2 regions of the Shewanella sediminis HAW-EB3 genome follow, and region 1 is predicted to be linked to the other one. Evidence: predicted binding sites of a transcription regulator. Region 1 holds the regulator's gene; the other holds the start of a gene.
The links. Region 1 encodes LexA, which represses DNA repair genes until DNA is damaged. Its sites were predicted from a motif close to TACTGTATNNNNATACAGTA; they were not measured.
Positions count from the first base shown of each region.

Region 2: dinG (ATP-dependent DNA helicase DinG) is a predicted target of LexA. The motif match lies at 4,286-4,305, and genes of this name have one in related genera.

Region 1 is NC_009831.1:215,444-231,093, forward strand. Features, by position in the region: gene SSED_RS00960 (chemotaxis protein CheA) at 1-686, opposite strand, end outside; gene SSED_RS00965 (response regulator) at 732-1,094, opposite strand; gene SSED_RS00970 (STAS domain-containing protein) at 1,091-1,387, opposite strand; gene SSED_RS00975 (SCO family protein) at 1,566-2,222, opposite strand; gene cyoE (heme o synthase) at 2,277-3,191, opposite strand; gene SSED_RS00985 (COX15/CtaA family protein) at 3,269-4,255, opposite strand; gene SSED_RS00990 (redox-active disulfide-containing membrane protein) at 4,255-4,800, opposite strand; gene SSED_RS00995 (SURF1 family protein) at 5,001-5,759, opposite strand; gene SSED_RS23820 (DUF2909 domain-containing protein) at 5,737-5,955, shown strand; gene SSED_RS01000 (cytochrome c oxidase subunit 3) at 6,027-6,902, opposite strand; gene SSED_RS01005 (cytochrome c oxidase assembly protein) at 6,899-7,468, opposite strand; gene ctaD (cytochrome c oxidase subunit I) at 7,471-9,075, opposite strand; gene coxB (cytochrome c oxidase subunit II) at 9,085-10,659, opposite strand; gene SSED_RS01020 (cell division inhibitor SulA) at 11,078-11,590, opposite strand; gene lexA (transcriptional repressor LexA) at 11,587-12,207, opposite strand; gene plsB (glycerol-3-phosphate 1-O-acyltransferase PlsB) at 12,358-14,781, shown strand; gene mtr (tryptophan permease) at 14,781-15,650, shown strand, end outside.
Region 2 is NC_009831.1:1,857,328-1,872,977, reverse strand. Features, by position in the region: gene SSED_RS08130 (porin) at 306-1,517, opposite strand; gene SSED_RS08125 (DNA polymerase II) at 1,747-4,170, opposite strand; gene dinG (ATP-dependent DNA helicase DinG) at 4,328-6,400, shown strand; gene SSED_RS08115 (TSUP family transporter) at 6,409-7,182, shown strand; gene SSED_RS08110 (primosomal replication protein) at 7,179-7,847, shown strand; gene SSED_RS08105 (DUF2057 domain-containing protein) at 7,898-8,590, shown strand; gene SSED_RS08100 (late competence development ComFB family protein) at 8,981-9,250, shown strand; RNA gene ffs (signal recognition particle sRNA small type) at 9,350-9,446, opposite strand; gene SSED_RS08095 (ComEA family DNA-binding protein) at 9,614-9,931, opposite strand; gene SSED_RS08090 (SLC13 family permease) at 10,330-11,727, shown strand; gene SSED_RS08085 (trans-sulfuration enzyme family protein) at 11,846-13,024, opposite strand; gene SSED_RS08080 (TIGR01620 family protein) at 13,202-14,308, opposite strand; gene SSED_RS08075 (YcjX family GTP-binding protein) at 14,399-15,650, opposite strand, start outside.

The sequences.
Region 1 (15,650 bases):
TCTTCGACCCATTCAAATACCTCTTTCAGACGTTCAATTTTTTGATCCGTGATGAGTTCAAGGTGCCAACTGAGGTAACAGGCTTCCGGGTCTATATCGCCAAAATCCGGGTGATTTATCTCGGCTAACTTAACGGTGAGTTCACCCAGCTGTCTTAGTTCTGTGAACATGAGCAGGGGATCGTTCCCGCATCGCAGAATATCTATTCCGGCCTGAAAATCTATATGCCAGAGTTGCTCATCGGGTGCCTGTTCAGCATCGGCTTGTGTAGCATCCTCATCTTGAATGTCTTCCGCGGCCCCCTCTAGCTCCGAAGTAAACCGTTTTTCAAGTTGAGATAATAACGGGTCATCGAAGTCTGTTTTGCGCATCAGGGCATCGATCATGTTACGCAACAGATCCACCGAGAGAAGAAGCATGTCTTGGTGTTCACTCGTCATCTGGCGACGACCATCTCTTATCTCATCGAGCAGAGTTTCGAGCAGGTGTGTGTAGTTCGCGACTTGAGAGAAACCGAATGTGGCGCTGCCTCCTTTTATAGAATGTGCAGCTCTGAAAATCGTGTTGATAGATTCATCTTCCGGCTCGTTGACATCAAGCTTGAGTAACTCAGACTCCATGCTTTCTAGGCCTTCCAGGCTTTCCTCGAAAAAAACCTGGCTAAATTGGCTGAGATCGATTTCCATATTTAATTGCCACCCGTTATATCCATTTGACGAATTTTATTCTGACTAACCCAGTACTTTCCGGACAGTTGCTAGAAGTTGATCCGGATTGAAGGGTTTTACAATCCAGCCAGTGGCACCAGCTGAACGACCTTCCTGTTTCTTGTCTGTTCCTGACTCTGTGGTCAGCATTAATAACGGAGTAAATTTATAGGCGGGTAGTGTACGTAGGTTCCGAATGAGGGTGAGTCCATCCATGACGGGCATGTTTACATCGGAGATGACAAGATCATACTCTCCCTTCTGAGCGACTTTTAATGCTTCGTCGCCATTACTCGCCTCAGTCACATCAAACCCTGCGGTTTTAAGTGTAAAGCCCACCATTTGGCGCATCGATGCTGAGTCGTCGACTGCTAATATTCTCTTCATAGCATCTTCTCCTGTGTATCACTCTGAAGTTCCGGGATGACGATACCTAAGCTTTTTAAGTTAGATCTTAGCTCCGGCTGACCCCCTTGCCATTCAACCTTTAGGGAGCGTGCATTGCATGTTTGGGAAAATAGATAAAGGAGTTGAGCACCAGCTGTATCGACACGGGATAGTTGACTGACGTCTATATGGAGTAATTTATCGTGTGTTAATAGCTCAGAAAGTCGCGCAAATATGGGCTGAATATTTCTAATGGTTAATTCTGAATCTAATTTAATGGTTTGATCCGTCATCTGATTTTCCTTTGAATAACATTGCTCGTCCCTGCAATATCAAAAGATAGTCGTCAAATAAGGGGATTTCCTCTTTTGGTTAATGTTTTTTTATAACATTGGTGTTAGGAAATATTTCTCGTTAGTCGCAGATGAAGCTAAAGTCAAATGTATGATATCCAGATGTATTTATTGGGTTTCACCCATTTTTTCTTTGTATGATTTGATGAATGTCTGAGATGAGGGCTTGTGACGTTATTTGAGGGAGTGTACCGGGAGTTGAAGACTTAGGCTTAATGATGGCTATATTCTCTCCTTCGGGTGAGATAAGTGCCATCGATGCACTATGATCGATTTGATAGTTTTCTCCATCTCCGACCATGGCATATACGAAGCCCAGGCTTCGGGTTAGAGGGAATAGCTGTGTGTGGTCTCCCGTTAACGCGATGAATTTGGGGTTAAAGAAATCCATATAGTTTAATAGCTTATCTTGCGTGTCTCTTTGGGGATCGACGGAGAGAAAAATCACCTGTATATCGGCGGACTCCAACAGTTCGGGATAAGCCGCTGTGAGTTTGGCCATAGTGGTCGGGCAAACATCGGGACAAGAGGTATAGCCTATGAAAAACAGGCTCCACTTACCCTTTAAGTCAGCATTAGTGAAAGAGGTGCCATGTTGCTCCATCAGCTTAAATTGCGGCAGTCTTTTGGGGGTAGGGTAGACAAAGCTATTGGATAACTCTATCTGGCTCACCTCTTCACTCATCGATTGAAATTGAAGCGCGGTGAAGCTTCCCAGACCTACTATGACAACAGCCAGAAGCGCTGCAACAACCCGAGTTAAACGTTTATTCATCGCCTACGTTTTCCCAATGCTTAAGCTTGATTAAAAGGTATTCGAACCTCTGAGTTATACCCATAGGTAATGGTCTACTAAAAGAACGAGGAAGAGTAACATCAGGTGATAAATCGAGAAGCGAAAGACCTGCATTGCCAGACCCGGTTTATCATCAAATTTTAGCTCCCACGCCTTATAGATAAAGCCACAACTTAGCAGGGTTGAACCGACTAAATAGACGGGGCCGCACATACCGACCAGCACGGGTAAGAGGCAAGCGATAGCCAGAAGCACTGTGTAGAGCAAGATGCAGGTTTTGGTAAACTCAGTTCCGTGGGTGACCGGAAGCATTGGGATATCGACTTTCGCGTACTCAGCCTTTCTATGGATCGCCAGGGCCCAGAAGTGGGGGGGGGTCCAGGCAAAAATAATAATGACCAGTAACAGCGCATGACCGTGAAACTCTCCGGTCACAGAGGTCCAGCCTAGCAGAGGTGGCATTGCACCTGCTAAACCACCTACAACAATGTTTTGCGGCGTCGCCCGCTTAAGATAGGCGGTATAAACGAGGGCGTAGCCGATCAAACTCGCAAAGGTCAGCCAAGCGGTGAGCTCATTGACCAGAGTGTAGAGCAAAACAAAACCTAAGGCCGCCAGAGAGATTGCAAAGGTGAGAGCCTTAGGGATGGACACCCTTCCTTTGGGAAGCGGTCGGTTATAAGTGCGCGCCATTAATCCATCAATTTTGCGATCGATGAGATGATTAAACGCTGCGGCCGCTCCAGCCATCATTCCAATTCCAATCATGCCAATGACTAATGGTTGAAGAGGTACGCTGCCCGGGACGGCGAGACACATGCCCACTAAAACAGTAAGCAGCATGAGAGCAACGACCTTAGGTTTTGTCATTTCATAGTATGGCCGCCATGCAAGGGAGTGACTCTTGCTGCCAGATGTTGCAGATGGAATCGAAAGTTGTTTGGCCATGCTTACTCCTTGCTTAGGCTGTCAGCCTTAAATTGATTACTTTGGTCATGCTCGAGTACCTACCTGATTTGGGATAATCAGGCTTTGCGCCATAAGCAATAGTTAATAAAAACGAGATTCATGAGCAAGAACACGGCACCTGCATTGTGGGATACGGCGATCCCCAATGGCAGGTGCAATACAACATTACTGATCCCCAGTCCGACTTGCAGACAGACCAGTAGAAATAACAATTGGGCGGACCGTTTTAACTGTGATGATTGAGACTGTGTATGTAATTTATAGGCTAACCACAGCAATACTGCTGCTGTCACTAAGGCGCCGAATCTATGAGTGACATGGATTGTCATTCGGGAGGCGTAATCCAGTACCCCAAACTCATAGCTGTCATGGGTTCCCTGGAAAGGAGTGAACGCCTGAATAAAACGTAATTTGTTATACCAGTCTCCCTCGCAGATAGGTAAAGAAGTGCAGGCCAGTGCGGCATAGTTCGATGAGGTCCAGCCACCGAGAATTATCTGTAGCATCAGTACGCTTAATGCTGCAGTTGCAAGGGGAGCCAATTTTCTTGCACTATGATCTCCCCCCGGGATCCTTAAGGGTTTTGTTCGTAAATAGAGCAGGAGCAAGAGCGATATTAACGTGAAGCCACCAATAAGGTGGGACATGACAACCACAGGCATTAACTTCATCGTGACCGTCCACATTCCCAAAGCTGCCTGAAACAAGATAAGCAGAGCTATGAATGTTGGCAGTTTCTTGGGTGTTTCTCTGTTTTTAAGGCAGATAAACAAGATCATGAGCACTAACAACCCGAGTGTGCCGGCGATATATCTGTGGATCATCTCGAGCCAAGCTTTCTCCTGTTCAACTTTATGCTCCGGAAATGAATCTAATGCCAGAGCCAACTCGTGATCTTGGCTTGGGACTTTGATCATGCCGTAACAGCCGGGCCAGTCCGGACAACCCAGCCCCGCATCGGAAAGCCTTGTATAGGCTCCCATCAGAATAACGCAGAGAGTAAAAACGATGGTGACTTTTAAAAAATGGGACAGGTTTTTCATTACCCGACCCTCGATAACTTAAGCATTTTTCTTAAGTCTGAAACTAAGGATTTACCCTGCAGGATCTGTTTGGCTCGACCTGAGACCTTCGAGTAACGCATGACTAAACTTCCCAGAGGGTCAACAATGACCATCTGCTGGTCGTTGAGTATGTTTATCATTGCGGTGCTGGCTTTAACTGTTTCGAAAGAGTGAAGTTTTAGTGCCGAGATATCGCTGCTTTCGGTGAGTAAAATCATGGTGTGAACCCTGTTTTGTTCTCTGCCCAGTGCAATATGGCTCTGCTTGAGGATATAGAGACGATCCAGGCACAAGGCGTCACAATCGCTGGGGAGCAGATAAAGAATCTGCCATTCATGGGGTCTGGGATTTTCCATTGCCAAGCTGGCATAACTGGTTTCGGGGGAGAGCAGTTCACCTTTATTGGTCGCACCACCATGATAGAGATTCATGCTAAGTACAATTTTTGCGGCGACAACAGGAAGTAAAAAGACCAATAATAAAATTATCAGTGGTTTGGCACCGCTCTTCTTGGGGGAGTTCATACTCTCTCCTCTGGTTAGGCCCCATATTAAGCCCCGTGATCGGGCCCATAATAAGGAATGCTAATTGTTTCCCGAGACGGCTAGGAAGCGACATTGTTATTTTTATCGCTTAAATCCTAACCTACTTGTTCTCGTTTCCATTGGCAACCATGAATTGATTGATAATCATTCGAATTAACTGTGTTGCTTATTGTTGCCATCTATCTGTTCTTTCTTCGTTTTCTGCTGTAAATAAAGAATAGGACTAATATCGCGAATGCGAAAGCCATCGAAAACCACTGTAGCGCATAGCCCCTGTGTTTTTGAGCCGACAGCGGGATCGGTTTCCAGGGATGAGGCAAGTCAATGCCCTTAATTGTTTCGGGCTGAAGTACAGCTGCGGCTATGGGACGATTGACCAAATCACGCATTTCGCCGACATTAAGATTCTGAATGCGTTTTGGCCAACCCGGTTCGGCCATGAGTGCGCTGCTCATCGGGTTACTCTGTTTCTGATATAGCCGCCCGGTAAGGCTCTGACTCATTGTTATTGGCTTTATTGCGGGTAAGCTTTCCCTGTTTGCGGTTGCGGGTATAAAACCTAACTCAACCAGCAACCAAGGTCGATCGGGAGTGACCTCCATAAGTTGCAGTGCTAAGTAACCAACCCTGCCATTAAAGACCTGATTATCGAGTAGAAAAACCTGCTCAGCGAGCGGCTGTGCAGTTACTGTGAGTCGGTATCCCGTTAGTGACTCTGCTTCAGGTAGTGATAGTAGCTCTGCATAAGAGAGTGAGTCGGCAGCTTGACGTGTCGTCAATTGGGTCTGCCATAACTCTTTTTCTTCGGCGCGAGACAGTTGCCAGAATCCTAACTTGACCAAAAAGAGAAACAGACTCACAGTGATAATAATAAGCAAGGCTCTTGAACCCACCAGATACAGTTGAGGATAACGAGTGAATACATTATTTGTTTTCAAATTAGTCTTAGTGCTGTTACTGCTATTCATTGTTTTTAATTTAGCCAAAGCCCTATTCTTGTTAGTTAAGGGAGACTCTGAAACGCCGATGAGTCAATTTTTGGGGCGCAGGGTTATCTTTTCTGTCGTCGCTGTGTTGATCATATTGCTGGCGATAGGGACGGGAATACTCTCTCCCAACCCCAGACCCTATTAATTTTATAGCTCAATCTCCTCACCAATAAAATGGCCACGTAGTGGCCCACATAGAGATGCGCAGCAGATCTATCAAAGGACGTAGACGAAAATAAACAGGCACAACCAGACAACATCCACAAAGTGCCAGTACCAACTTCCTGCCTGAAATGCGAAGTGCTTCTCTGGGGTAAAGTGTCCCTTAAGCACTCTAAGAAATAGCACCATAAGAAACACTGTACCTAGGGTGACATGCATACCATGAAAGCCGGTAAGCAAGAAAAACGTATTCCCATAGACGCCGGAAGACAGTGTCAGCCCCATCTCCCGATAAGCGTGGATATATTCTTCGGCTTGTAATACCAGGAAACCCATACCGAGCAATATGGTTATGCCCAGCCAGATTGCGATGGCAGAACGTTTTTCTTTCTCCAGACTGACGTGGGCAAAGTGGAGGGTAACCGACGAGGTGAGCAGGATAATGGTGTTGTATAGCGGCAGTCCGGTCCAGCCCATCGCTTCAGTTTGGGTTCCACCGGGTGTCATCACCAGGGGCCAAACCGCTTCAAAGCCAGGCCAGAGAACCTCATTGGTCATGGCGTTATTTGAATCACCGCCCAACCAGGGGACTGCAATCATTCTCGCATAGAGTAGTGCGCCAAAAAAGGCGGCGAAAAACATCACTTCAGAGAAGATAAACCAGCTCATTCCCTGTCTGAATGAGCGATCCATCTGCTTTGAGTAGAGGCCACTCATGGATTCGGCGATAACGGTTCTGAACCAGCCAAAAATCATAAAAATGATGACGGCGATGCCCGCGAGCAAGATAAATCCACCGCTGCCGCCATCGGTTTTAAGTTGTTGTACGTAACTTCCAGCACCAAAGGCGATAAGGAATAACCCTAAGGCACCGATAATTGGCCATGCACTCTGTGCGGGAACATAATAGTGTTCGTGCTTACTTGTCATTTTGCTGCTCCTTGCTCTACAACGCTGACATACTCACGGTCGGTGATGTTGTAGAGGGTATAAGAGAGAGTCAGTGTCGTTATGGAATCAGGAAGATCCGGATCCACGTAAAATATCAGTGGTAACTCTGCACTGGCTTTTGCTGTTAATCTCTGTTGATTAAAGCAGAAGCACTCTGTTTTATTGAAGTAGGCGGCTCCCTGTCCGGGGGATACAGAGGGGATTGCTTGTCCTACAAGCTCAATCATGGAGAGGTTTTTGGCATTAAAGTTAGTGCGAACTAACTCTCCGGGGTGAACTCGCAGGCGCTTCACCTCAGGTTTAAATTCCCAAGGCAGATCACTTTGTATCTGTGCCATAAATTCAACGGTTATGGTGCGGTTTTTATCAATAGTGACAGGCTCATAACTGCTGGCCGTGCTCTGGGTTTTGCCATTTATCCCCAGCTGTTCACAGAGCACGTCATACAGGGGAACCAGAGCGAAGCCAAAGCCGAACATGCCTATCGCCGCAGCAATGAGCCAGCTGATAAGCTTTCGGTTAGCGTTCGCCAGGTTCTTAGCCATGTTTACTTAATCTCCGGTGGTGTTGAGAAGGTGTGATAGGGTGCCGGGCTGGGTAGTGTCCACTCCAAACCTTCGGCTCCATCCCAGGGTTTTGCCGGCGCCTTTTCACCTCCGCGAATACACTTAATCACAACGGCAAGGAAGATCAGCTGTGAAAGACCAAATGCGAAACCACCTATAGAGACTATCTGATTCACATCTGCAAATTGAACGGCGTAATCAGGAATTCGTCTGGGCATGCCCGCCAATCCTAAGAAGTGCATGGGGAAGAACAGCACATTGACCGAGATAACAGAGCACCAGAAATGGAGCCTCCCCAGCTTCTCGTCGTACATATTCCCGGTCCATTTAGGTAACCAATAATAGGCACCCGCCATAATAGAAAATATCGCCCCGGTGACGAGCACGTAGTGGAAGTGAGCGACCACAAAGTAAGTATCATGGTATTGGAAATCCACCGGTGTTATGGCCAGCATTAAGCCGGAAAATCCCCCTATGGTGAACAGTATGATAAAGGCTACCGCGAATAGCATAGGAGTTTCGAAGCTGATAGAGCCACGCCACATCGTGGCGACCCAGTTGAATACCTTAACGCCGGTTGGTACAGCGATAAGCATGGTGCAGTACATGAAAAACAGTTCGGCGAATACCGGCATACCGGTGGTGAACATATGGTGTGCCCATACCAGGAAGGAGAGGATGGCGATACTCGCCGTGGCATAGACCATAGAGGAGTAACCGAAGAGCCGTTTGCGGCTAAAAGCGGGAACGATGGCTGAGATGATACCGAATGAGGGTAAGATCATGATGTAGACTTCGGGGTGACCGAAGAACCAGAAGATATGCTGGAACATCACAGGATCTCCGCCTCCTGCCGCATCAAAAAAACTGGTGCCAAAGTATTTATCGGTGAGCACCATGGTCACGGTGCCGGCTAATACCGGCATTACCGCAATCAATAAGAATGCGGTGATTAGCCAGGTCCAGACAAATAGAGGCAGCTTCATCCATCTCATGCCGGGGGCGCGCATATTAACGATAGTTACGATGACATTAATCGCGCCCATGATGGAGCTCATTCCCATGATATGGACTGAAAATACAAATAAAGCGGTACTATCCGGGCTGTAGGTTGTCGACAGTGGTGCATAGAATGTCCAACCAAAATTAGGTCCGCCTCCCTCCATAAACAGTGAACTCAGTAAGATCGCGAAGGCAAAGGGTAAAATCCAGAAGCTCCAGTTATTCATTCTTGGTAGCGCCATATCCGGTGCCCCAATCATCATAGGGATTAACCAGTTTGCCAGCCCAGTGAAGGCAGGCATTACGGCTCCGAATACCATTATAAGCCCGTGAACGGTGGTCATCTGATTAAAAAAATTGGGTTCAACTAATTGTAATCCAGGCTGGAATAGTTCGGCGCGGATCACCATCGCCATGGCACCACCTGTTAGGAACATAATAAAGCTGAACCATAGGTAGAGTGTGCCTATATCTTTATGATTGGTGGTTAAGAGCCAGCGCATGATGCCTTTTGGCGCCCCATGATGATGGTCATCATGGTGATCGTCCTGAGCTGCTGGTGAATCTTGTGTAATTGTGCTCATTTTAATCCCTTAATTTCCGTGACCAACAACGTCAGAAGCCTGAACGGTATCACCGGAGTTATTACCCCATGCATTGCGCTCATAAGTCACCACCGCAGCTAACTGTTGTGGCGTGAGTAGTGAGCTAAATGACTGCATTGCAGTACCCGGTTTACCATTGATGACAACATCGAGATGACCGCTTATTGGTCCTGTGATCACTGGGCTGCCGACTAATGAAGGGAAAGCGCCGGGTAATCCGGTACCTGCAGCCTGGTGACAAGCAACACAATGAGTCATGTAGACCTTCTCACCCACGGCCATAAGTTCATCCATCGTTAAGTCATCTAAAACAACCGCTTCAACTTCCTCAACAACTTTGCTTGCCGTTTCAGCCACAGCCGTTTTAACTTGCTCAGTCTCAGGCTGGCTTGCTGGTAAAGTGGCAGGGATTGCGGTGCTTGAATCGTTGGAGGCTGCAGAACTCGAACCACCAGAGCTGACATCAGCTGCTTGGACAGTATCACCAGAGTCATTGCCCCAAGCATTACGCTCAAAAGTCACTACCGCAGCAATTTCAGTAGCATTTAGTTGCTTAGCAAAAGCTTGCATAGCCGTTCCTGGTTTACCATTGACGACGATATCGACATGAGCCGCGACAGGGCCTATGGTTATGGGGCTACCAATAAGAGAAGGGAATACACCGGGTAGACCAGCGCCATTAGGTTGATGACAAGCGGCACATCGAGCTAGGTAGATTTGCTCGCCTTTAGCCATGAGTTCTTCCATGCTCAACGTTTTCGAAAGTGCGGCTTTCGCTTCAGCTTCTGCATTGTTCGCTTGCTGCTTCTGAGCAATCACCCACTTATCAAAGTCTACTTCTGAAAGAGCTTCGACAACGATCGGCATAAACCCGTGGTCTTTGCCGCAAAGTTCGGCACATTGACCGCGGTAAACACCGGGCTTATCAATCCGTGTCCAGGCCTCATTGATAAAACCCGGATTGGCATCTTTTTTCACTGCAAACGCTGGCACCCACCAGGAGTGGATGACATCGTCGGAGGTCATTAAAAATCTGACTTTCTTGTTTACCGGGAGAACTAAAGGTTTGTCGACTTCGAGGAGGTAGTTTTCGCCTTTTACTTCAGTACCCTCTATCTGTTCTCTTGGGGTTGAGAGCAAGCTGTAAAATTCGAGATCGTGATCGAAATAGCTGTAATGCCACTTCCACTGAGAACCGGTGATTTTGATTGTCAGATCGGCATCTGAAGGGTCTTCCATTGCGATTAAGGTCTTGGTCGCAGGAATAGCCATAAGAACGAGAATGATGAAAGGAACGAGCGTCCAGGCTATCTCGACTTTAGTACTTTCGTGGAAGTTAGCAGCTACCGCACCTCTGGATTTGCGATGGTTGATCATCGAGTAGATCATCACGCCAAACACCAGAATACCGATAGCGCAACAGATGTACAGAATGATCATGTGCAGGTTGTACACCCGCCCACTAATCTCTGTTACCCCTTGAGTCATGTTCAGGGGCATATCCGCAGCTAAGATAGAAGGCGAAAATAATAACGCCGGCAAACCATACAACTTTTGCTTCACTAGACTTCTCCTCTGTCATAGAAAGACAAAGAAGAGTCACACAGTAAGTCTCTGCTCTATGCAAACTCTTCAGTTCCCAAAAAAGCAACGATGACTTCAAAGTGCGTTGGCGGTTTTACTTTTATCTGCAAAGTAAGCAGTCTTATTGATGGCTGCTAGGCTGAACCACATCTGCACTTACGGCTGAGTATATCCCTCCCGATTTAGACCCGGTAGATCAATGCACTCTTGTGTCAGAGAGTTGATGTACTTCGTAGCTGGTTAAATTGTTCGGATATAACAAATTATCGTTGTTACTGACTTAAACTTACTTGCTGGACAAATATTGATCAAGATCAATAATTAAACATTTTTTATGTTCAGGCACAAAAAAGCCCCTCTCGAAGGGGCCGTAATGTAAAGCAATGATTAATTTAGGCTAGTGTAATGAACCAAACAAACTGGGTTGATTAAATGCCTCAACGCCGTTCATGTGGGCTTTTCCATGTAAGTGGCCATTCGCAACTTCAATCACAATACCTACTGCACGAGCACTTTTAGCGACGATCTGTAGGCGACGATTATCTCTTGCATCTAAGGATTGGGTCCAACTTATAACGGCACTGGATGTACCACTTGTGAGTGCTTTTTCCATGGCCCACAGGGTTTCAACTTCATCTTTAGCATGAACGAGCAGGACTCTATCCATCCTCACTCCGGCATCGGTTAACATCTGTTTGTAACCTATGTTCGGAGGACTAATCAGCACAATCCACTGACCTCGATGACTCAATGAAGCCAGTTGGGCACTCAGCATCTGCAATTCATCACGCCCTTGGGTATGAGTTGTTACTGAAGAGACTGTGCAGCCTTGCAGTTCATTCGATAATGGATCTTCAAGATTTACCCATAACCCAGGGTGACGTGGACTGTTGCCAATTAATGAGTTCATTGCCAGTCTCCGTTTCTGATAACGCCGACGGCTAAGCCCTCGATGCTTAAACTCTCACTGGTAAGGTCGACGACGATTGGAGAGTAGTCTTCGTTTTCGGCATGTAGGTAGACGATGCTACCTTTTTTTTCAAAACGTTTTACCGTGACGTCATCTTCTACACGAGCGACAACAACCTGACCATTTCGAGCCTGTTCGGCTTTATGAACGGCAAGAAGATCTCCCTCCAGGATACCAATATTCTTCATGCTGTCCCCACGTACTCTCAGTAGAAAGTCAGCACTTGGGCGAAACATAGCAGGGTCGATCTGGTAATGTTGTTCGACATGTTCTTGAGCCAGTATCGGTTCACCAGCGGCTACTTGACCTATCAATGGTAAGCCAAGTTCCTCTTCGCTTTCATTGGCTTGAGTCAGTCTAATGCCACGAGATGTACCTGGTATAATCTCAATACAGCCTTTTTTAGCTAATGCCTTAAGGTGCTCCTCTGCGGCATTGGCACTCTTGAATCCTAAACGTTTCGCAATCTCTGCACGGGTAGGCGGCATGCCTGTATCTGCAATGTTACGTTTAATCAGTTCAAGGATCTCGGCTTGTCTTGGTGTTAATGGTCTCATGGTGAATCCTGTCTTTCTATACAGTAACTGTTAGTATATACAGTATTTCTTTCAGCGCAAGTATTAACCAAATTTTAAGGTTTTGGGTATCCCTGTCCATTTTCTGGTATTCTATGCAGTAATTAACATGGCTCACATTGCATAAGAAAAATGTCCAAACAAGACTCTCTTTGGTTTAAATCATTACGCTGGTTACAGAACAAGTTGGTACACACTATTGTTGTGCCCCACGAACCCTTCAAAGATCTTAATTTAGATCCGGATAAACCTCTCGCTTATGTGATGAAAACTGAGTCTGTCAGTGATATTGCAGCCTTAAGTGAAATCACCGCAGATCTAGGTCTTCCTAGCCCCTATCAGCCACTCGAAGTCGGTGGTGAGTCGGCGCCAAGAGTAGTGTGTCTCGAAGGCGCTAAACCCCTCATGGGGAAAAGAGAGAGCAATCATTTCTTTCTGAATAGCTTTATGAGTCTGCTGAAGATCCATAAAGAGCGCCCTGAGCTCGATATTCAACTTGTGCCAGTCAGTCTTTACTGGGGAAGAACTCCGGGAAAAGAAGATGACACCATGAAGGCCGCTGTACTTGAGCGTGAAAACCCCACCTGGCTTAGAAAGTGTCTGATGATCCTGTTTTTGGGACGACATAATTTTGTGCAGTTTTCGAGTGCCGTTTCATTGCGCTATATGGCCGATGAACATGGAACCGATAAACGTATAGCCCAGAAACTGGCTCGAGTGGCTCGAGTTCATTTTAGTCGACAGCGTAAAGTGATGACGGGGCCGGTTCTGCCTAAGCGGCAGGCACTGTTCCATGCGCTCATTAATTCCGAGACCCTGAAGAAGGCGATTCAAGAGGAAGCGGCGAGCAAGAAGATCACCGAGGTTGAAGCCAGAGCGAAAGCGATGGAATACCTGGATGAGATCGCCGCAGACTATTCCGATAGCCTGGTTCGAATTGCCGAGCGCTTTCTGACCTGGTTGTGGAATAAACTCTATAAAGGCATCAACATTAAAGGGGCGGAAGAGGTTCGACGGCTGCACCATGATGGCCATGAGATCATCTATGTGCCGTGTCACCGTAGTCATATGGATTACCTGTTGCTCTCCTACATCCTCTATTATCAGGGGATGGTTCCACCGCATATCGCAGCAGGTATTAACCTTAATTTCTGGCCTGCAGGCCCCATGTTCCGCAGAGGTGGCGCCTTTTTTATTCGTCGCAGCTTCAGAGGAAACAAGCTTTATACCACCGTGTTCCGTGAATATTTAGATCAGCTTTTCACTAAAGGCTATTCTGTTGAGTATTTTACCGAAGGCGGGCGTTCACGTACCGGAAGGTTACTCGCACCTAAGACCGGCATGTTGGCTATGACGCTGAACAGTGTCCTGCGTGGCATGAAGCGTCCTGTGACTCTGGTTCCTGTCTATCTCGGTTATGATCATGTGATGGAGGTGGCGACATACCATAAGGAATTGAGCGGTAAGAAGAAAAAGAAAGAATCTGTCTGGCAGGTATTTGGTGCCCTGCGTAAGCTAGGCAATTTCGGCCAAGGGTATGTGAATTTCGGTAAGCCCATCACGTTGCATAGTTTTCTAAATGAACAGAAACCCGATTGGAAAGAAGAGATTGCCAAAGAGCCAGAGCAGAGACCTAAGTGGTTGACGCCTATGGTGAATACCTTGGCCAATCAGGTTATGACCAATATTAACGATGCTGCGGCAGTCAGCTCCGTCACCTTGACCAGTTTAGTCTTATTAGCGTCAGAGCAAAATGCATTAGAGCGGTCTCAGCTGGAGAAGCAGTTAGACCTCTATCTTAAATTACTTAAGGATCTACCTTACACCTCTTATACCTCAGTGGTAGAGGGGGATGGTAAGTCTCTGGTTCAGCAGGGGTTGGAGCTTAAGAAAATTAAGCTTGATAGTGATCCTCTCGGGGATATTATCTCAATCGACGAGAGTATCGCCGTTGCTATGACTTACTATCGTAACAATATTATTCATTTGATGGTCATCCCCTCTCTGGTAGCTAGCTGCCTGACTCAGCATGAGCATATCTCACGAGATGAGATTATCGATATCATCAAGGATTTCTACCCTCTGCTTCAGGCTGAGTTATTTATGGGCGTGGAAGATACAGATAAGCTTGTTGGTCAGATTTTGGATCTGTTTATCGCTCAAGGCCTCGTTACCGAGGATGATGGTTTCAGTATTATCGAGACCGAAGTGAATCAACTCTTATTACTCGCGGGAACGGTCGGTGAAACGTTACAGCGTTACGCCATTATCTTCAATCTGTTGGCGGTTTGCCCCAAGATGGAGCGTTCCGATCTTGAGCGTGAAAGCCACAAGCTGGCACAGCGATTAGGCGCGCTGCATGGTATTACAGCCCCTGAGTTTTATGATAAGAAGCTCTATGGAGCACTCAGTGTCAAGCTCAAGGAGTTAGGTTACCTGTCTGATAACGGTAATAAAGTCGATGTCCAAAGGATCCGGGAGCGAGCGAATGGATTGCTCCGTTCGTCTGTCAGGCAGACGATTGTCGATAGTGTGACTGCGGAGCATAAAGATTAATGGCTAACCATATGAACGCTGCTAAAGATGGAGCAGCGAGTAAATCTTTGCTTGGTGGAGCCATGATCATCGCCGGAACTGCGGTCGGGGCGGGAATGTTCTCATTGCCTGTTGTGGGTGCCGGTATGTGGTTTTCCTATTCACTTGTCATGATGTTAGGTGTCTGGTTCTGTATGCTGGTGTCGGGTCTGTTGTTACTCGAGACCAATCTACACTTCGAGCCCGGTGATAGCTTCGATACCCTGACACGGGAAACCTTAGGTAACTTTTGGCGAATAGTGAATGGTTTATCAATCGCATTCGTACTCTATATTTTGGCCTATGCCTATATCAGTGGTGGCGGCTCTATCGTTAATCACAGTTTAGCGGCTGCAGGGATCGAACTGCCACAAAGCTTGGCCGGGCTGGTATTTGCGCTGGGTTTGGCCTTTATCGTCTTTATCAGTACTAAGGCTGTCGATAGGATCACGACCATTATGCTTGGCGGAATGATCATCACTTTCTTTCTCGCCGTAGGTAATTTACTGATAGAGATCGATACGGTGAAGTTGTTCACGCCAGATGGAGAGAGCCGATATCTGCCCTATATGTTGGCGGCTATCCCCTTTGGATTAGTGAGCTTTGGTTATCATGGTAATGTGCCCAGCCTGGTTAAATACTATGGGAAAGACGCCAGCACCATTATAAAAGCGATTGTCACCGGAACCCTGATAGCCTTCGTTATCTATGTGTGCTGGTTGGTGGCGACCATGGGGAATATCCCTCGCAATGATTTTGTCGATATTATTGCCCAGGGTGGCAATATGGGGGTACTGGTTAGCGCCCTATCCGATGTGATGAGCAGTGGTTGGTTAACGACCATGCTAACG
Region 2 (15,650 bases), 1.6 Mb from region 1:
GGTCTAAGGATTGACAAGGCGGGGTTAACTTGATTGGGTAGAAATGAAATGTAGCTACTGCTTATATTATCGTTGTGACTTACTTTACCCATTTTATATTGAAGAAGAATATATGGTGATCCTACGGAATTGGAAAGAGCTCGCTGGCACAAAGTAAAGAGAGAGAGTTTCTAATTATTCAAAGCTTCTATCTTAATTAATAGTCGCAATCCTATTAGCTCTGGTATTTGCGCAGTAAAGCCATGACTAATTAAATCAAAAAAACGCCCACATGGGGCGTTTTTCAAAAGCTAAAAATCGTAATCTTACAGGTAATATCTTATGCCAATTGCAACACCATCACTCTCATCTGGAGTTTGGTTACCAGCATTGAATTCACTCATATCTTTACGTGCTTCTATATAAAGCATTGTTTGCTCGTCCCAAACAAAATGCAGACCAGCGACGATGAACTGACGCTTAAATTCGCCATCATTATAAAATGCTTCGTATGCGTCACCAGCTTTGAGGTAGTTATAAGCAAAGATAGGCTTAAGGCCATTGTCAAACTTATAGCTGAACAGTGACTCAAGACCTACAGCGTCGTGCATCAAGCGGCCCATGTTATCTGTATCATGGAACTCGTTCTTGTTGATGTTGATCGCAGCGTAGAAACCTGGTTGCTCAAATCCACCCCAAGTCAAACCAGCACCATAAATGTAATCTGTTTCAGAGATACCTTCGCCCGATGCCATGGTACCGTCAAATTCACCTAAGTTGAAACCAGCCGTAAGTGTTAGCATATCTGTTGCGGCATAAGTGATAGAACCACCAACGGTATTGTTGTATTCAACCGTTGCAATAGTTTCACTAGTAGAAGCTGTAGAGCTTCCAGTCATGAAGTTTTTATCAGCTGTTGGGAAAGGGTTTGAATTATTATCCAGCGAGCTTTCTGTCAAATCAAAGCTATCTTGCTTTAATTGCACCTGTAGAGCGAAGCTAACATCACCAAATGCATTACGGTATTGAACGGTGTTGTCACCACGACCAGTACCATTAATAGCACCATCGGCTTTGTTATATGTGTAAGTACCTGACGCGTTACCATCCCAAGTGTTCACTAGGTTAGTGTTATAAACTACGTCGTACCAAGCGCCCCACTGCTTACCTATTGTCAGGCTACCGTATGTATCATGACCAAGACCGACATAACCTAGACGATTATGAAGAAATTCATCACTTTCAGAAGAAAAAGCACTGTCATTGTTATATTCAATGTCACTGTTTCCAAACGGGTTAACACTCCACTCGAGCTTTGTGAATGCTTTCCATCCATCGCTCATTTCACGGGTAAATCCAAAATTGATGCGAGATGCACCGTTTACCACTTCTGTAGCCCCTTGAGTGTTGATGATGCGCGCATCCATCCATCCACCGATCTCAACGGCATTTTTGTCGTCTTTATAGATCTCGATTGCCGATACCGACGGAACAAATATAACGGCTGCTAATGCGGATGCTACTAGAGTCTTTTTCATGTGATGTCTAACCTTAATGTTTTCAGTCTGCTTGATTCTATTTTGTGTCATTCCGTTGTTTTATTTCTTCCTGATTGCAATTGAGACTAACAAAATATTAGCAATCACTCAAAGAGGAATGTCACAAAAATCGCGGTTTTTAGCAGCAAAAAACCCATTAAAACCCTTTAGCAGCAAGTGCCGCACCGAAACGCAACACAAACTCAACATAGCATTAAGATTCACCCCATTAAATTAACGATAACTGATTAGAAGCAATACTTTCGAATTTAACTTTCAATATGGTAAGAACGGGATCAGAAATAGGTTGAAGTTGTCTATCTATGTAGTAATCGTAATCTATCGATGACTTTTGAAACTTAACCGGCTCAGCCCCATTAAGCGTGATGAGATACTCGACTTTGGTACCCTTTCTGGAATATTGCTCATCAGAGGTATGTTGACACATCTTCTGAGCCGCTTTTACATGAGGTGATGACTTAGCGGTATAGTCTTTGATATCTCTACGTAGCCTTTTCGTAAATATCAATTCATCATCCAATTTACCCAGCTTCAGGTCATCAATAACACCACGCAAGAAAGAGACAACATCAAGTTTAGAGAAAAGACGAAAATACAGTTCTTGCTGTACCCTTCTGGCTAATGGACTCCAATCACTTCTCACCTGCTCCATGCCTTTAAAGACCAGTTCAAGTTCACCATCGGGTTTAGTATAGGCTCCCACGTATCGTTTCTTTGACCCTTCCGATGAGCCCCTCAATGTCGGCATAAAGAACTGTTCAAAATGAGATTCAAATTCCAACTCCAGATAACAGTCGAGCTTCATCTCATTTTTAAGTTTCTCTTTCCACCTCCGGTTCACTATGTCCACCAGCTGCTTCCCAATTTCGCCGATACCAGTTTGGGGAGATTTCCCCCCTAACCAGACAAAAGTTGAGTCGGTATCGCCATAAATCACCTGGTAGCCCAACTCCTCAATCCACTTACGCGTCTGCTTCATGATCTCATGACCTCTGAGTGTTATAGAGCTTGCTAAGCGGGCATCATGAAATACACAACCTTTCGAACCCAGCACACCATATAAGGAGTTCATGATAATTTTTATCGCCTGAGAAAGCGGAGCATTGTTTTCAGCCTTTGCTTCCTCCCTGTGCTCGGCTAACGTTTTTATCAGTTGAGGTAAGATGGGTGAGCGCCGACTAAACTTTGCCCCCAGAAAACCGTCCACTGTATCGGACTCCTGTGATGATAGCCCTTCTATTAACCCTTTAGGATCGATCAAGAATGTACGTATGATAGAGGGATAAAGACTCTTGAAATCCAAAACCACTATATCCCGATATAAACCCGGTATAGAGTCCATCACATACCCACCAGGGCTCTCGAGTCCCTGGCTTGCAGCCCCGGAGGGAGCGACGTAACCCGCTCTATGAAGATATGGCAGATAGAGATTATTAAATGCAGCAACTGAACCACCGACCCGACCTAACTCCAGACCTGTTAACCTCGAGCGCTCAATGGCAAAGTCAAACAGTTGAGTTTTCTCAAAAATATCCCAAACTAAACGGCTATCGTTAAGATTGTAATGGGCTAATGCCAACTTATTCTGGTGAAAAAGCTCGGTGATCTCCTCTCCTCTGTTCTCTACATTATGAATTGCCTTACCGCGATCCAATAATGCTCGACTGACAAACTCTAGAGAGAAACTATCGAATCGATAAAATGCAGCTTTGAGCCAATCAATACCATCGAGCACGACCCTGCCTGGTAAGGTCAGGGTTTCAGGCCGATATTTATCTGCAACTTTCCATCCAAGCTCGCTTTTCCCACGACCAATAGTCAGGGCAATACCGTGGAGTTTTGCTCTTCTGTACAACAGAGCCAGATCGAAAGTAACAACAGCCCAACCAATGACCACATCGGGATCATAGTCGGCAAACCAATTTATCAACGCAATAATCAGTGTTTTTTCGTCACTCACCCACTGGATATCATCGACAATTCGAGCAAACTCTCCATCTGGCTGCTTGTTTGAGCCCTGATCTGTCTGGTTGCCTACCATGATCACTTTTTGATACTCATCGCCTTTTTCATTACGTCCATAAAGTCCCACCGAATATAGCTCTCCATTGAAGCTACATTCAAAATCCAGAGATATTGATTTTAATTCGATATCGAAAGATCTTTTCCTGGCGCGCTGGGCGATGAACACCGGAAGGGCCGAGGAGGGGATGTCTTCGACATAATGCCCCATAAATTCGGCATCCAGAGCGATGAAACGTTCAATAAGATAACGCTGCTCGGGTCTGATATCGGCTTCAAAAAGGTCAATCCCTAAGTCAATAGCACCTTTGATCAGATGCCGGAAACCTTGTCTTGATTGACAATAGATAGCGGTGACATTGTCTAAATCAAAGTTATGTAAGGGTAACGCCTTGGTTCTCACCACGCCGAGTGCGGGGATTGAAAGCAAGGCTGCTAGGTTAGCACTGGCACAAAAACAGATGAATTCTGCTTGGGGAACTTTGACCAAAACAGGGCCATTTTCAGTTTTCACATAATAATGTAGCCATAATGAAGCTGAATCTTGAACAACATGCCGTGAAAGCACCCTTCCCTTTAGCGCAGTATTGGGGTTTATCTCTTTATTCATAACAGTTAAACAAGCCTCAACGCCTGACTCACGTTTCGTTGGTGATCGATACTAGTACCAAATCTGATAATGTATTACTCAATAAACTAAATAATTCTAGTTAAGGCTATGCAATCACTGTTATTATGTACAGCTCTATTTCTCTCTTTGTATGCGCATGTTATCTGCTGACGTAAAAACTCAAATTCGTACCATATATAAAGGTATTGCTTCGGCGTTACCTGACTTCCGCTCCAGGCGGGAACAAAACTATATCGTCGCAGAGATATCTAAAACCCTGGCGGGTGAATACGATAAACATAGACGCATCATAGTCGTTGAAGCTGGAACCGGGATCGGAAAGTCTCTGGCTTATATATTAGGCTCGATTCCGCTTGCGTTAGCCAGTAAGAAGAAAGTCTGTATTGCCACGGCAACCGTCGCCCTTCAGGAGCAGCTTTTACACAAAGATCTGCCCTTCTTTCTCGCGCAATCTGAATTAGATTTTACGTTCGGTCTGGTAAAAGGACGGCAGAGATACGTCTGTCTGTCTAAACTCGAGATGCTCATCGGCGCCGACAACGGCACCCAAATGGCGATGTGGCAAACAAAGCCTGACAATAGTCAGGTAAAGCAACTGCAAGCCCTGTTAAAAGACTATCATGAAGGGAAATGGAACGGTGAACGCGATACCTTGACCTCGCAACTGCCCGACTATTTATGGCAGCAGATTGCCTGCGACAAACACAGTTGTCATCGCCAATTGGCCAGTCATCGAAATTGCCCATTTCACAAAGCCAGAGAAGATATCGACAACTGGGATGTACTGATAGCTAACCACAGTCTGCTTTTTGCCGACCTGGAATTAGGTGGTGGCGTCATTCTTCCCGATCCCGAAGAGCTCTACTACATTATCGACGAAGCCCACCACCTGCCTATGGTGGCTCGAGACTTCTCCAGTGCCCAGTCTACATTAAGGGGCGCCATAGATTGGTTAGATAAAATAGATAAAACCAGTAGCAAGTTACAAAATCAAATAAAGAGTAACCATATCATCGCCCCAGCTCAGGCGATGCAAGATCATGTAACCGATCTAACAGGCTTATTAAATCAGATAGCCCACTACTGCGACTCTCAAACTAAGCGCTTCGATAACCCTGAAAATCGTATCCGGTTCGAACATGGTAAATTGCCCGAAGCCCTAATGATACAAGCTGAAAACTTAGCCACCGTTTCGACAACGGCACTGAAACAGTTTAATAAGATGTTGGTATTACTCAGTGAAGCGATTAAAGATGGTGATATCCCTAAACATCAATCTGAGCAACTGCTAACTGAAACCGGCTTCATGTTGCAAAGATTAGAAAACCTACAGAAACTGTGGAAAATGATGGCGAAGGAGGATAATCCCAAGGGTGCCCCTATGGCACGTTGGATTGAACTCATCACAGGAAAACAAACTGATTACCTGTTTAACGCCTCTCCAATCGAAGTCGGTTTTATGCTGGAGAAATTACTCTGGGATAAAGCGGCTGGGGTTGTACTTTGCAGTGCAACATTACGGGCGTTGAATAACTTCAACCATTTCACCCGCCAGGTAGGGCTCTCTATCGATGATGGCAGCCGTTATCTGGCCTTAGATTCTCCATTCGATTTCGAGCAAAATGCCACCCTCTTCTTGCCTCAAATGAAAACTGAGCCTACCGATGACAGTTATACTGAAGAGCTTGCTGAACAGATCCTGGCATTAATTGAAGGTGAACAAGCGACCTTAGTGCTATTCGCTTCCTATTGGCAGATGGAAAAAGTGGCAGATCTCGTTGAAAACAAAATTAAGACAGGATTACAGTTACAAGGTACAGCATCGAGACAAGAGATATTAACCAATCACAAGAAGCGTTGTGATGAAAACGAGCCGAGTATTATTTTTGGGACCGGGAGCTTCTCAGAAGGACTCGATCTTCCGGGTGAATATCTGACGAATCTGATCATCACCAAGCTTCCTTTCGCTGTGCCCACCTCTCCCGTAGAGCAGGCCCATGCCGAATACATTAAAATTAAAGGCGGTAATCCCTTCCTACAGCTGACGATTCCGGATGCATCACGTAAACTGATACAAAGTTGTGGTAGATTACTCCGTAAAGAGCAAGACTATGGCCGCATCACGATTTTGGACAGACGTCTTGTCAGTAAACGCTATGGAAAATCATTACTGGATGCTCTACCTCCCTTTCGCCGCGTAATTGAATAGGCATACTTTTGGATTTACTGTTTGAACCTTCAACATGGGCCATATTAGCCGGTATTGGCCTTATCGCAGGTTTCATCGATGCTGTTGCCGGTGGAGGGGGATTATTGTCTATCCCCGCGCTACTTACTGTGGGGATCCCACCGCACTTAGCCTTAGGAACGAATAAATTAGCGGCATGCTTTGGCTCATCTATGGCCGCATTTACCTATTATCGAAAGAACCTCTTTACCCCAAATCTTTGGTACCACACTTTTATTGCGACCTTTATCGGTGCAGTTAGTGGCACATTTATCGTCTATCTGATTGACAAGAGTTGGTTAGAAAAATGGCTGCCTGTCATTATCATTGTTATCGCTATTTATACTCTATTAAAACCAAATGCGATGGGTTGTACCAGCTTTACTCCACTGAGAAAGCCGGCTACTGCAGTTAAACAATGGCTCCAAGGGGTAATATTGGGGTTTTATGATGGTTTTGCCGGTCCTGGTACCGGCGCTTTTTGGACAATCAGCAGTACTACCTATCATCGTCTCCCTCTTCTGCATAGCTGTGGCTTGGCCAGGGCGATGACATTCACCAGTAACCTCACCTCACTGTTAATCTTTTTTGCACTGGGAAAAGTCAACCTGGTAATTGGCCTATCCATGGGGCTCTGCATGATGTTAGGTTCGTTTATTGGCGCGCGATCTGCGATAAAATTCGGGGTGCAGTTCATCAGGCCCCTGTTTGTAACTATCGTACTATTGACCGCAGCAAAACTTGCCTGGAGTGCTTGGTTTTGAATACAAATGAACTACTCAAACGATTAAGAGTCCAACATAAACAATTAGAACAGGAAGTGCTTCAACACGACGCTTTACTGCCCAAAGGCCAGAGACGGTTACTTCAGGACACTGAACGCTTTAACGATGAGCTTTTCATTCAAACCGGTGCAGAACTTAAGCCTTGTATTGAGCAGATAAATAAGAGTATTCAACAGTTAGAAAAGTTACTCAGAAATAAGTTGTCGGCAAGCACTATCGCAGTAAGTTGTGAGCGTATACAAGATAGGTTCACTGCGGTAAGAAGAGCCTTAAATACGACCACGCTTGGGGTCAAATCGGCTGAACAACAAAAAACCTCACGTATCGCACAAGCTCGCAGTCGCCGCAGGAAAACCCATAATGACAGTGGCTTCAACTGGATTGCTGCAGGCGTGATGCAGAACAGCCATCAACTCTATGAAGAACTCAATAAACACCATAATTGGGTGCAGAAATTTGAGCAGAAAATTGAAAGTTTGCAATCTGAACTCGAAAACTGTCATAGTGCTGACAAAATCAAAATGCAAAATGAAATCCTTTTAGTTCATCGACGTTTAGGTAAATGCCGACAAGCTATAAGCTATATAGAAGAGCGTATTCAGGCGTTTGAACGCCCTTATAGTCAAACCAATAGAAGATACTAGATCCGTTTGGTTTGGATATATATCCGAATTATTATCGTTAAGGAGTAACAATGAAATCACTCAAGCCAATCACCGCAGTCATCGCTCTGCTTGGTTCCTCATCGGTTCTGGCTGCCAACTTGCATATTCCAATGGCGTTCGAATACCTTGCCATCGATGGGAAGAAAATAGAGACCAGCCTATTCAATCATAAGGCCGATCTCGAACTGACCAATGGTTCTCATAAAATTGCAATTCGTTACCATGACATGGTTGAGGATGATTTTAGTGACGGTGAGAGCTTTGTTAAGTCATCACCATTTATCATCGCTATTGACGTTGATGGCGATCATGAATACCGACTAAAACCTGCCGATGGCGATTTTGTAAAAAAACCAAAAACTTTTGCAAAATCTCCCCAGGTCGTGATCACACGAAGCGATAAGGGTCAGGTGAGCTATAGAGTCGATCAGACCGAATTTACTGAAGATTCATTTGTAAATACTCTCTTCGGTGGCGGAAATGGCCAGGATGTTGCCAGTGTCGCCACTGCTGCAACAGGTGGTGCCGTTATCGCATCCACGACACCTACTGCACCAGTCAGTAAACCTGCACCTATCGACGCCGGGATAACCCCCACTCCTGTCTCAGGCGATAAAGCAAGCGATGCTGCACACGCTCAACAAATGCTTCAATACTGGTGGTTACACGCAGATAAAGAAACCCGTAAAGAGTTCATGAGCTGGGCGATTAAACAACTGTAAACAAGTCCTTGTGAAACGCCAGCCACTACGAGCTGGCGTTATCAGTTCTCAACACCACTTTTCGCACAAACACTTAACTCTCGATAGCACTCGTCGGCCATGCACAGGTGACTCATCACCTAATTAAGAACGCAAGTTACAAGCTAATTTGTGCCTTTACCCTATCCGCAATGCCTATACTCTCCTCATTGCTTTTATGGTGCCTGCCCTTTTAAAACCAGAAACGGTTATATTTCCAATATGTAGCTAGACAGTTATCACAAACTGGCACTAGAATTATCAAAAAGGCCGGGTAAAATTTCTATTGCTGCAAACCGATTATGGTAGCAAACTAATGGTCAGTAGCTTTTTCGCTAATAGCAATTACGATAATTATCATGGAGCATCTCTATGCAACTAGAAATTCGAAATTATTACGAAGTACTCTTAATAGAACTATTATCCGATGAAGGCTTGTTAGATGAGTTACCCGCCGATTATCTTGCTGATCTTTGCTGTGTCACACTCAACCAGCTTCCGGTCAGGTACATTCGCCACCTGGTCGATACCTATTTCTTCGAAGATTACAATGAACTCGCAGAAATGAAGTCAGAGATCCAAACGGCATTGGAAAAGTCGCGGGCATTTCTAAAGGCTAACTTGAACAAAGAAAAAGAGTGATTTGAATAAAATATAGAGCGGTTATCTCAGACAAAGAGAGCTGCGATAAAATGAGTCGAATTTAATAGGGTGTAAAGAGTGAGGGGGAGTTTGGAGGCTCCCCTAGAGCCGCACCCCGGCACATGAGTCGCCTGCTGCGGTTGCTCCCTTCCGGGCCTGGCCGAGTTCACAGGTTATCATTGCGGGGGGACCCTAGGGTCACCATTGCTTTCTCGAGATAAACACCTCAAAGAACGGCGAGCATTATCTACTATGCCCGCCCAGCAATCAAGCCTTTAAACTAAACATATCCAGAGAACTGCACCGACTGCTGATTCTATAAGCAAATATCGGCAAACAGGTCTCTTTGATGGTTCCGTTCGATTACAAAGTGATCACTCCCTTATTCTTTTCAACTAATTTTGTCCCTATGCCCTTCACTTTGACAAGATCGTTAATGGAATCGAACTGTCCATGGCTGGTACGATAATCAATTATCGCTTGTGCCTTGGACTCGCCGATCCCATTGAGCAAGACCAGCTCTTGAACGGATGCGGTATTGATATTGATATTGATACTCTGATGTTGGCTTTGTGGTTGAACGACATCGACTTCCGGGCTTTTGGTCTTAGCCTCGGCAATGTTGATATTCAGAGATAATAGGGCAGCGGTAAATAACGCAGTAATCACTGTGTGTTTCATGGTTCTATTCCTTCTTGTGAGTAATCCATTCATTTATGGCCATCAGTCCATTAATCCCTGGCCACTTTACAAATGTAGATCAATAGCTCACTTCTTGCCAACTATTGATTCCTGCATCATTGGCGCAAACAAAAACAAAGCCCGGATCACACTTTCCAATTTATTGGTAAGTTTCACATTCACAGATACTGACTCAACAAAGACCTGTTTTGAAATTCAATCAGAATTTTTTAGATCACCAAAGCGCTTCTCAAGTCACGAAATATGACAAAAAATAGATCTACTTCACCTATATAATTTTAGGTAGCCGTAATAAATACACAATCAAATTTATTTTGTGTAACTGAGCGACTGAGCTAGTGTGTTCCATCCTGATAATAACGATAAAGGACATTCGAATGTCTATGGAACAAACCGAAGCATATTTAACTGAGCCAACCCCCTCAGAGAGCAAAGCACAGAGAAACTATCTTATTTTGTTTGCCGATATAGCCCTGTTTATAATGCTTTATAATTTCCTTCCTTTCGAAGAAGGCATTAACACAGGGCTTTCCATTCTCATCTTTGCCGCGATCCTTTGGCTGACAGAGGCTATCCACATCAGTATCACCGCCATACTCATTCCTATCCTGGCCGTGGTATTAGGTGTATTTGAAACGAAAACGGCAATGAGTAATTTTGCCAATCCGATCATCTACCTCTTTTTTGGTGGTTTCGTTCTTGCTGCGGCACTGAATCAACAGGGAATAGATAAGCTCATAGCCCATAGGGTGCTTACTGCATCGAAAGGCAAGCTCAGCCTTGCCTGTATGTTTTTGTTCGGCATAACGGCTCTGTTATCCATGTGGATAAGCAATACGGCAACGGCTGCTATGATGCTGCCACTCGCATTGGGCATTTTGCAGCAACTCGACTTTAAAGAGCATAAAAAAACCTACCTGTTTATGCTTCTGGGCATAGCATATTCCGCTAACATAGGTGGTATTGGTACCTTAGTGGGTAGCCCTCCAAATGCAATCGCTGCAGCCCAAGTCGGCCTAAGCTTCAGTGATTGGTTAGAGTTTGGTCTTATCACTGTAGCCTTAATGCTCCCGACCATGCTTATTGCCCTGTATCTATTCTTAAAACCGGATCTTTCAGTCATCTGTAAGTTATCGACTTCAGAGACCAAATTAAATTTTCAAGGCAAGCTTACCCTATTGGTCTTCATTACAACTGTGTGTTGTTGGATATTCAGTAAACCCATTTCACAGGCACTCGGCGGGATCTCAAAATTCGATACAGTAGTAGCCCTAAGTGCAGTTGTTACCTTAGCTGGCCTTGGTTTAGTCGACTGGAAGAGAATTGAACGCACTACCGACTGGGGCGTACTCATCCTGTTTGGTGGCGGTTTAACCTTAAGCGCAATATTGAAAGCCACTGGAACCAGTGTCTTTCTGGCACATTGGGTTACCGATATCTTTGGTAACACCCATATGGCACTCTTCACCTTTGCCGTGATCTTCTTTGTTGTCATGTTAACCGAATTTGCCAGTAATACGGCCAGTGCCGCGCTACTCGTACCTGTGTTCGCTGCAATCGCAGAGGCACTAGGGCTATCACCCGTCATGTTATCGGTATTAATTGGTATTGCAGCCTCTTGCGCCTTTATGCTGCCCGTCGCAACGCCACCTAACGCCATTGTTTATGGCTCAGGCTTTATCAAACAATCGGAGATGATGCGAGCGGGTGTCATCATTAACTTTATCAGTATGTTTGTGTTGTATATCATCGCCCATACGTTCTGGAATATTTAATACCGATTGGTATAACACTGGAATTAACACTCCCATAAAAAAAACGCCGTGCTGGAAAGCGCGGCGTGTGTTTTTGGCAAGCCTGGACTATTAAACCTGAGGCATTAAATCTAAGCTATTAAATTCGTGACAGAGCCTGCTCCAGGTCGACAATCAGATCTTCAACCGACTCCAGACCGACGGAGATCCTTAACAGACTCGCGCCAATCCCCGCAGCCTCCCTCTCTTCATCTGAGTATGGAGAATGCGTCATGGATGCAGGATGTTGGATAAGTGATTCGGCATCACCCAGACTCACGGCAATAGCAAAAAGGTGTAAGCCATTAATAAATTTGATGCTCTGTTCCAAACTGGCATCGAGCTCGAAGGCAATGACTCCACCGGCTCTTTTCATCTGCTGCCCTATGAATTGGTGGCCGCTATGTCCCTTGATCCCCGGGTAATAAACCTTGGTGACCCTATTGTGATTCAGTAAATATTGCGCGATCACCTCTGCATTATCACAATGCCGCTCGAGTCGTACATCTAATGTCTTAAGTCCCCTTAAGATCAGCCAGGCATCATGGGGGGAAAGAACTCCACCTAAGTCTTTCAAGGTCTCATATTTAATCTTTTCAATCTGCTCATCAGAACCACAGATAATGCCGGCGATGACATCACCATGGCCGTTCAAATATTTAGTCGCACTATGAATAACGATATCGATACCGTGACTCAGTGGTTGCTGAAGAAGCGGAGTCATAAAGGTATTATCGACAATGCTGATCAATCCATGTTGCTTCGCGATCTCTGCAATTCCATCGAGGTCGAATACATCGAGGTGTGGGTTGACCGGGGTTTCACAGAATATGACTTTAGTGTCAGAGGTTATGGCATCAGCAACCGCGTTCAGATCATTAAAATCCACCAGCGTCACTCGAATGCCAAACTTTACCAGTTGGCTGGTCACCAAGGAGAAAGTACAACCGTAAACGGCTTTAGAGGCGACGAGATGATCCCCATGGCTCAAATTAGCCAATAAAGCCGATGATACCGCCGCCATGCCCGACGCGGTTGCCGTGGCGGCCTCAGCCCCCTCCAAAACAGCCATCTTTCGCTCAAGTTCGGCTGTCGTCGGGTTTCCCAGACGAGTATAAATATAACCCGCTTCATCGCCTGCAAATCTCGATGCCCCCTGCTCGGCACTGTCAAAGACAAAGGTGGCACTCTGACATAGAGGCGAGACTAAGGCTCCAGAGCTGTCTTTGATGTGTCCTGCATGTATCACTTTCGTGGCGGGCTTCCATTTATCCTGCATAAAATCTCTCCAAGGTCTGATATCCAAACCACCTCAAGAATAAGCGAGTCGCTGTTCGAGCCGTGTTTGAATAGAGCATCACCGACGGTTAGATTTATTATGTATAAAGTGTCAGTGACAACTCACCTTGACCGCTATTCACTGCCCGAGCAAACAATAGACAAAAATTTAACGGGGTTAAGATGTAAAATCTTTGTTACGAGATACGCTTTTGGTTAAAACCGCCGAAGAGAAATCTTTAAGATCCAGGAGTAATTCTTTATGGATACCAGACAACTTAGGACGCGATTTCTCCTGAAACGAGATGGGCCTACACAGCGCCATAGCCTGATAACCCAGTCTGGCTGTCAGCAAACCACCACCAAGGCCTTGCCCTAATCTGGCGGAGAGCTTGCCCGACATTTCGACAGACAATAGTTGTGTCCCCAGATCTGTGATTATTTCACTGGTACCGGCATAAACAATGTTGGTAATAATGCCCCGTATTAACTTGATACGGCTCCAATAACCCAGCTCGATGCCATAACATTCTGCAATTTTATATATCATACGTTGGTTACGCCAAAGAATGATCGCCATATCTAACAAGGCTAACGGGCTGGCAGCTAAAAGAAGCGCCGACTCTTGAGAAAATCTTCTTACATATTTTTTGGCAATAAGGTCCCTTTCACTCAATACCAGCTCATCGAATAAAATAAGCTTCTCGGCATCATTATGCTCATCATTGATAGAGGATAGGTATCGACTCAAATCCACATCTTTCGGCAATTGAGAGAGCAACTTATTGATAAACTTATCCGCTTCGCCAACCTGCATACTTTGCGACAGTCGGTCACCGGTTTGTTGCGCCTCTTCAACCGATCTGAGTCTTGCTAACTTACGCCACTCGCTCACAGTGATTGTGCCGGCCCATAAAGAGATAATTGAAGTGACAGTGACATAGAGCCCAAATAACCAAGGGCTTTCAATCCAGGCGCTCTGTAACCCTAACAGGGTTTCAGTCACCACCAGACCAAGCACACCTACCAAAGAGAGCTTAGCAAGTACTGACCAACGTCGTTGACGGGGAGACTTCCCCCTTTTACTTTCGGCATCGAAGGTCGCATCGAACGCGGCATCAATATCGCCTTCTATGCTATCACCTTGCTCGGCTAGTGGTTCTGTGGTGAATTCCAGCGGCTGTTCATCGTAATGCTGAGCGCCTTTCAGAGTAGGAGATGCTGCTTCGATAACGGGCTCGAACGCCTGCTTTTTTTTTAGACCATTTTCACTTTCATGCATCATTGTTCTACCATTATGAAAATATTACTTGCTAACTCTTCAAGTTTAGCTGTTTCCCGGCTCAATAAAGATGCTCAGAGCATTATCAAGCCGTTAGTTGAGCTTATCACCGAGCAGGTATTGAAGCAGGTGATCTAATCGTATGTGCTCAAAGTCGGCGCCTTGTGTTGAGGCTGTGACTTGTGGCGGCGCAAAATGCGTGAACTCGAAGCCTTGCGTATCCCAAAATGAAGCTTGAGGAAGCATCTTTGGGACCTCTCCGGGAAAGACGGTCACCGTTTTTTGCTGTGACAGGTCGACGCCATGTACAACCTCCACTTCCGCACTACCCGATCTGACCATGGCATGTTTAGTCGCTTTAATTGCGCTAATCGCCATCACTTCGACCTCACAGCCTTCAAATTTAGCCTGTTTCTGACTCTGTTTCACGAGTTGAGTCAATAGCGAAAGAACATTACCCTGCTGATCTCGTGTGATATGGTCCACCTTACTCGCGGCGAACAGTAACTTGTCAATTCTTGGGGAAAATAACCGCTTAAGGATATTTGATTGACCAAATTTAAAGCTCTCCATTATTCCATTGAGGGCTTGAGTCATGTCATCAAACTGATCTTTACCACTATTGAGCGGAGTAAAACAATCCACCAAGAGTAACTGTCGATCAAATTTTGCAAAGTACTCCCTATAAAAAGGCATGATCACTTTGCTCTGATATTGTTTGTATCGAGTCTTCAATACTTGATAGGCTGTATTTGATGCGCCCGCATCCAACTGAGTGACGGTTTTGGCAGATAAACCCAGCAGAGGAAACAGGGCTAAAACGGGCGTATCTACAAGCTCGCCGGGCAATAGTAGTCGTCCTGGTTGAGCATAATAAAAACCATGCCCATTGACGCAATCGAGCAATAGTTGCTGATAGAGGGAGGCAATCTGTTTCAGTTGCGCGGCATCAGCCTCACCAAAGAGGTCTAATTGAGATACGGCCTCATTAAAAGGGCCGTAACAATCGGACTTCTTGAAGATATGCTCACGCCTGGTCTGACTCATAGACCACTGACTAAAGCTCTGCTTCAGCATGGGCAGGTCGAGTAACCATTCCCCCGGGTAATCGATAATGTCGAGATAGAGTGTCGCACTATCTGTCAGCTTTGCTAACAGTCCCTTTTGAGGTTGGTATCTGATAGCTAACCTCAGCTCACTGATGCTCCGCGTAGAAGCTGGCCACTGAGAAGGGGTCTGCTTGAGCGAAGCCATCGCCTGCTCATAATCGAAACTGGCAACGGTTAAGTCTGGTTGAAGGTCCCGCTTCACTCCGTATAGGCGCTCCTCTCGGGTCACTTGCCAA